Regions from separate parts of the Enterobacter cloacae complex sp. 394I7 genome, predicted to be linked through region 3. Evidence: predicted binding sites of a transcription regulator. Region 3 holds the regulator's gene; each other region holds the start of a gene.
What was found. Region 3 encodes CRP, which controls carbon source genes, mostly activating them, when cyclic AMP is high. Its sites were predicted from a motif close to ATGTGANNNNNNTCACAT; they were not measured.

Region 1: garD (galactarate dehydratase) is a predicted target of CRP. The motif match lies at 953-970, and genes of this name have one in related genera.
Region 2: AC2FAP_RS21210 (YjcB family protein) is a predicted target of CRP. The motif match lies at 1,284-1,301, and genes of this name have one in related genera.

What each region holds. Positions count from the first base shown of each region.
Region 1 is NZ_JBXWCR010000008.1:150,906-153,179, reverse strand. It holds gene garL (2-dehydro-3-deoxyglucarate aldolase) at 1-685, opposite strand, end outside; gene garD (galactarate dehydratase) at 1,093-2,274, shown strand, end outside.
Region 2 is NZ_JBXWCR010000009.1:49,249-51,522, reverse strand. It holds gene uvrA (excinuclease ABC subunit UvrA) at 1-98, opposite strand, end outside; gene ssb1 (single-stranded DNA-binding protein SSB1) at 350-877, shown strand; gene AC2FAP_RS21210 (YjcB family protein) at 941-1,222, opposite strand; gene AC2FAP_RS21205 (sensor domain-containing diguanylate cyclase) at 1,711-2,274, shown strand, end outside.
Region 3 is NZ_JBXWCR010000006.1:22,312-24,585, reverse strand. It holds gene AC2FAP_RS18555 (YccS/YhfK family putative transporter) at 1-516, opposite strand, end outside; gene crp (cAMP-activated global transcriptional regulator CRP) at 574-1,206, opposite strand; gene AC2FAP_RS18545 (OsmC family protein) at 1,518-1,922, shown strand; gene AC2FAP_RS18540 (phosphoribulokinase) at 1,989-2,274, opposite strand, start outside.

The sequences.
Region 1 (2,274 bases), on a different contig from region 3:
ACTCCAGATAGCGGCGGGCATCAGCCTCAACCGGCGCCAGAATGCCGCACGGTTTGCCGTGCGCGTTGGCACGGGCAAAGATGTGCTGAATAGCGCGCTGCACCTCCGGATGACCCGCATTGCCCAGATGGCCGAATGCCGCAGCAAGATCGCTTGGGCCAACGAAGATGCCATCCACACCGTCGGTGGCAGCGATAGCGTCGACGTTATCGACCCCCTGCTGGCTCTCAATCTGTACCAGGATGGTGATGTTGCTGTTGGACTGTGTGAAGTAGTCCGGGACGGTGCCAAACATGTTGGCGCGATGGGAAACGGAGACCCCGCGGATCCCTTCCGGCGGATAACGTGTTGACGCCACGGCCTGCACCGCCTGCTCTTCCGTTTCCACAAACGGGATCAGGAAGTTGTAGAACCCAATATCCAGCAGACGTTTGATGATTACCGGCTCGTTGGTCGGGACGCGAACCACCGGCGCGCTATGGCTCCCTTTGAGCGCCATTAACTGCGGAATAAAGGTGCTGATATCGTTCGGCGCATGTTCGCCGTCCAGCACCAGCCAGTCGAAACCGGCCAGGCCCAGTACTTCGGTGCTGATGGGGCTTGCCAGCGCGGACCAGCAGCCAATCTGGATCTGGTGCGCCGCGAGGGCCGCTTTAAACTTATTCGGGAAGATATCATTATTCATCACGTTTACCTTTTTAATTCCGCAGTCTTATTCAGGTTCATATTTATATTTTCAGACGCAGCGTCAGCGTTATATTTATTTCCTGACTTAATTTAGGCGTTATAAAATCGTCATTCAGTATAATCCTCACGTCATAACAGCACATTGTTTTAATGCTCAAGCATTGCGGCGTGTTTTGATAATATTTTGAGCATATGCACAACGTGATGGGCGCTGATGCACAGAATCAGGCATTGCTGGCCGGGTGGCATCTGCGCCGGGTTTAAGGAGCGATCGGGATCACATTTTGATATCTCGTCTCCTGACATTCTTTATTGACTCAAGCCGCGTCTTTATTTCTGCGATAAGAAAATAAACATCCCCTGGCTGCATTTACTATCAGACATTTTGCTGGAGAATATTGAACAATGGCCGACATTGAAATTCGACAAGCGTCGCCGACGGCGTTCTATATCAAAGTTCACGACACGGATAATGTGGCGATAATTGTTAACGACAACGGTCTAAAAGCGGGAACTCGTTTCCCGGATGGGCTGGAGCTGACTGAACATATTCCGCAGGGGCATAAAGTCGCTCTGGTGGATATCCCGGCCCACGGTGAAATCGTGCGGTATGGCGAAGTTATCGGGTATGCGGTTCGCGCTATTCCTCAGGGGAGCTGGATTGAGGAGTCGCTGGTTGAGCTACCCGAAGCGCCGCCGCTGAACACGCTCCCCCTGGCCACCCGAGTTCCTGAGCCACTGCCCCCGCTGGAAGGGTACACATTCGAAGGGTACAGGAATGCGGACGGCAGCGTAGGCACCAAGAATCTGCTCGGTATCACCACCAGCGTGCACTGCGTGGCAGGCGTGGTGGATTACGTGGTGAAAATCATTGAGCGCGACCTGCTGCCGAAATACCCGAATGTCGACGGCGTGGTAGGTCTGAACCATCTGTACGGCTGCGGTGTGGCCATCAATGCTCCGGCGGCCGTGGTACCGATTCGTACCATCCATAACATCGCGCTGAACCCGAATTTCGGTGGCGAAGTGATGGTCATTGGTCTCGGTTGCGAAAAGCTGCAGCCAGAGCGTCTGCTGCAGGGCACCGAAGATGTGAATGCCATTCCGGTCGACGAGGCCAGCATTGTTCGTTTACAGGATGCGCATCACGTCGGATTCCGTTCAATGGTTGACGATATCCTTCAGGTGGCGGAGCTCCATCTGGAAAAACTGAACCAGCGCCAGCGCGAGACCTGCCCGGCGTCAGAGCTGGTGATAGGCACTCAGTGCGGCGGCAGCGATGCGTTTTCAGGCGTCACGGCGAACCCGGCGGTGGGCCATGCCTCGGATCTGTTTGTCCGTTGTGGCGCCACGGTGATGTTCTCCGAAGTGACCGAAGTGCGTGATGCCATCCATCTGCTCACCCCACGCGCCATCAATGAAGAGGTGGGCAAACGCCTGCTTGAGGAGATGGCCTGGTACGATAACTATCTCGACATGGGACAAACCGATCGCAGCGCCAACCCCTCTCCGGGCAATAAAAAAGGCGGTCTGGCGAACGTGGTGGAAAAAGCCCTCGGCTCGATTGCCAAATCCGGCCAGAGCGCC
Region 2 (2,274 bases), on a different contig from region 3:
GAAAGCCCGGTCACGACGATGAGTTTGTCGCGAGGGATTATGAGGTTGATATTCTTGAGATTGTGGGTGCGGGCGCCCCGAACTTCGATCTTATCCATTCACCTTTCCCGGTTGGAACACGGATTGCCTGGTTTGTTTGAAGGACAAACGGCTGTCAGAAACGGCTAATTATGACACAAAATGACCTGTTTGAATATACAGTATTGGAATGCATTTTCTGATTCACTGTGTAACAATGTCGAGTTCGCGAGAGATTTCGGAACCGACTACGCAACTATGCAAATTGCAGCGTGGAAATGGTACACTCGCGCGTTTACACTATTAAGAAACGTATTCAGGAGACACGAACATGGCCAGCAGAGGCGTAAACAAGGTGATTCTCGTCGGTAATCTGGGCCAGGACCCGGAAGTACGCTACATGCCGAGTGGTGGCGCAGTTGCCAACATTACGCTGGCTACTTCCGAATCCTGGCGTGATAAAGCGACCGGTGAGATGAAAGAGCAGACCGAATGGCACCGCGTTGTGCTGTTTGGCAAACTGGCGGAGGTGGCTGGTGAGTATCTGCGTAAAGGTTCACAGGTTTATATTGAAGGCCAGCTGCGTACCCGCAAATGGACCGATCAAGCCGGCGCTGAGAAGTACACCACGGAAGTTGTGGTTAACGTGGGTGGCACCATGCAGATGCTCGGTGGCCGTCAGGGCGGTGGCGCACCAGCAGGTGGCGGTCAGCAGCAGCAGGGCGGTTGGGGTCAGCCTCAGCAGCCACAGGGCGGCAACCAGTTCAGCGGTGGCGCGCAGTCTCGCCCACAGCAGCAGTCCGCGCCAGCACCGTCTAACGAACCCCCAATGGACTTCGACGACGATATTCCGTTCTGATATCCGACGGTTTAAAATAAAAAACCCAGACCTCGGTCTGGGTTTTTTTATTCATCTCAGGGATCAGGTAATCACCATCGGCCAGTCTGGCGGGGTATGGCTCATGGCTTCCACCATGACCACTTTAATATTTTCCCAGACGGCAGCGAGATCCAGCAGGGTGATGCCAAGCAGGCCCGTTGCGAACCAGCATGCTGCGCCCAACCCCAACAGGGTGCTGATGACAGCAAGGCCAGCATAGTCAGATTTACGAAACTGAATGTTTAGCGTGCTGGCCAGGAACATCAGCACCGCACTTAACAAAGGCCAGCGCAGGAGAACCATGCTGGTAGTAATGGTTGCCATAAAACCCATCCTCAACAAAGCAGACGAACTGAATGAAACAGTGTTTCTCGTTACACAATATGTGTGAACTATATCACATTTGCTGATTTATTCGCCAGCCTCAGACGGGTGAAAAAAGCAGGAATTATCACAGCCAGGCGTCGCACGAGGATTGAGGGGAAAATATATCTTTGCACGCTAATGACCCCCTTTTATCGCTTCCAGGTAATAAATTCATTGAGATAACAAAACCTCTGCAAATTGAGGTGTGCTGTAGAACGTTTACAGCAACAACCCTTTGGATTATGCTTGAGTGGATAAATAAATTTACTCGCATTCTATAATTCAGGTTTTTGAATTTTATTGGGTTTTTCTCTTTGTACGTTTTTAATTACACACAACGTCTCGCACTCCAGCTGTGCTGATATTCAGCATCCTGCTCTGGCTCGCCGATTTTTGAATCTGAAGAAAGTTGCGTCCGGTTTAACGCTTAATAATCTGCGAAAAAAATGAAAGAAAAACGACGTGAGATTGTTAATGACAGCCTGCGGGCGTTGCATGCGCTGGCAGATCTGATGCCCCAGCTTCACGCCCATTGTTCGCTGAGTGAGATGCTTGAGACGATCAACCGGGCCTTCGGGGCAAGCCTGGCCTGGATTAGCGTTGATACTGACGGGCTACAGCGCGTGGTCTGTGCCGGTGAAGTGACCTGTCACTCATTTGAGGTGGCCGATTTTCTTGCCGGTACCCTGCTGGAGAAGCATCACCGTGCGTGGCGGGTCGTCTACTGGAAAGAGAATATCGGCCGCGCATTATTCTCCGCTCATCATCCTGGCTATTCGCAATTGCAAAGCGGGGTGTTATGTAAGCTTTCAACCCATAACGGACAAGGCAGCGGCTATTTCTTTCTGGCGTTTGCTGAGCCGTTATATTCTCTGGCCATCCTGAAAAGTATTGTTGCGGTGCTGGTCGAAAAATTAAAAGACTATTTTTCAGAAATTATCGTTCGTGAAAAAACAGCGCAGGAAATGCAGCGTGTGGTGACCCAATATAAAACCCTGTTTGAACGAGCG
Region 3 (2,274 bases):
CAGCTGCACGTAGAGCAGGCTCAGGGATTCCCGCAGCGGCTGTTCCCGCCACAGCCAGAACCAAAACCAGTTAAACAGCCCGTACCACAGCGTACCGAGGGCGTAGATCAGCAGCGGCTCCCACACCGGCATGTTGCCCGCAAGGCTCAGCGTGAAGATGGCGGCAATCAGCGACGCGGGAAGCAAACGTGCGTGCAGTGAGCTGATCTCAGCGGTTACGCCCAGGGTCATCGCCAGGACGGTGAGGATCAGCGGCAGCGGGATATCGCGGGCCAGCAAAAGCTGTACGGCGAGGCTACAACCCGCAAACAGCGAGCCGCCCACGATCAGCCGTTTGAAAAAGCGCTTATGCGGTGTATCCAGACCGGCAATGTTGCAGCAGGCGGGAACGAGAGAGAAGAGCAGACCTTGCTGAAGATGGCCCAGAATCAGGCCCACGGCCACAGGAAGGCACAACACCAGCGTTTGCCGCAGTGCGTAGTTAACTTCCGGGTGATAAATCAGCCTGCGCCACATGGGGAATAGAGACAAAAACGGCGTGACACCTTGCGATGGCACGCCGTTTGAGCGGAATTAACGCGTTCCGTAAACCACGATGGTTTTACCGTGTGCGGAGATCAGGTTCTGATCTTCCAGCATTTTCAGAATACGGCCCACTGTTTCACGGGAGCAACCGACAATCTGACCGATTTCCTGACGGGTAATTTTAATTTGCATGCCATCAGGGTGAGTCATCGCATCGGGTTGTTTCGCCAGATTCAGCAGGGTCTGAGCGATACGGCCGGTCACGTCCAGGAAGGCGAGGTTACCCACTTTCTCAGATGTCACCTGCAGACGGCGCGCCATCTGCGAAGAAAGACGCATCAGGATGTCAGGGTTAACTTGAATCAACTGACGGAATTTCTTGTAGGAAATTTCAGCCACTTCACATGCTGTCTTTGCACGAACCCAGGCGCTACGTTCCTGGCCTTCTTCAAACAGGCCCAGTTCACCGATGAAATCGCCCTGGTTCAGATAAGAAAGGATCATCTCTTTCCCTTCTTCATCTTTGATCAGCACTGCCACCGAGCCTTTGACGATGTAATACAACGTTTCCGCTTTTTCACCCTGGTGAATCAGCGTGCTCTTCGATGGGTACTTATGAATGTGGCAATGAGACAAGAACCATTCGAGAGTCGGGTCTGTTTGCGGTTTGCCAAGCACCATGCGCTGTTATCCTCTGTTATAAGCTGTCACCAGAGTCATAAGATGCATCCGGACTCTGGGGTTGCAATCGAATTCTTACCCATACCCTGGGAAGTCGGCTATCGTAACGTTTCGCAGCCAGTAAAGTTTGATGTCCTCTGCATACATGTGTAACGTCAATGTATTACTGTAGCATCCTGAGTGTTTTAGCATAGCTTTCGCCGCGTGTCTCCTGGTGTCTCGCTTCAGCATGACGCAGGTCGCCTTCCATTGCGAGAAATGTAACGCACGCGTAATCTGTCACCAAAAATGCAACGTTGGAGTGAGTGAATATGCAAGCGCGTGTGAAATGGGTTGAAGGTTTAACGTTCCTGGGCGAGTCCGCTTCAGGACACCAGATTTTGATGGATGGTAACTCCGGCGATAAAGCACCAAGCCCAATGGAAATGGTGCTGATGGCAGCAGGTGGATGCAGCGCAATTGATGTGGTGTCGATCCTGCAAAAAGGCCGGCACGATGTGACCGACTGCGAAGTAAAACTCACCTCAGAACGCCGCGAAGAGGCACCACGCCTGTTCACCCACATTAACCTGCATTTCATCGTCAGCGGGAAAGAACTGAAAGACGCGGCGGTCTCACGCGCGGTCGATCTTTCAGCGGAGAAATACTGCTCGGTCGCGTTAATGCTCGAGAAAGCGGTAAAAATTACGCATTCGTATGAAGTGATCGACGCCTGATATTGGGGGGCATCGTTCACCCCGATGCCCTCACCGAAGCCCTCTCCCACGCGGAGAGGGAAATCATCAGGCGATTTTCTTCCCTTCTATCAACCGCTGCACCAGCGGCATCATAATTAATTCCATTGCCAGCCCCATTTTTCCGCCCGGAACCACTAACGTATTCATGTGCGAAATAAATGAGCCCTGCAGCATCGCCAGCAGCCAGGGGTAATCAATGCCGTCGAGATTGCGGAAATGGATAACCACAAAGCTCTCATCCAGCGACGGGATACTTTTGGCGGCGAACGGGTTAGAGGTGTCCACTGTCGGTACGCGCTGGAAGTTGATATGCGTGCGGGAGAACTGCGGC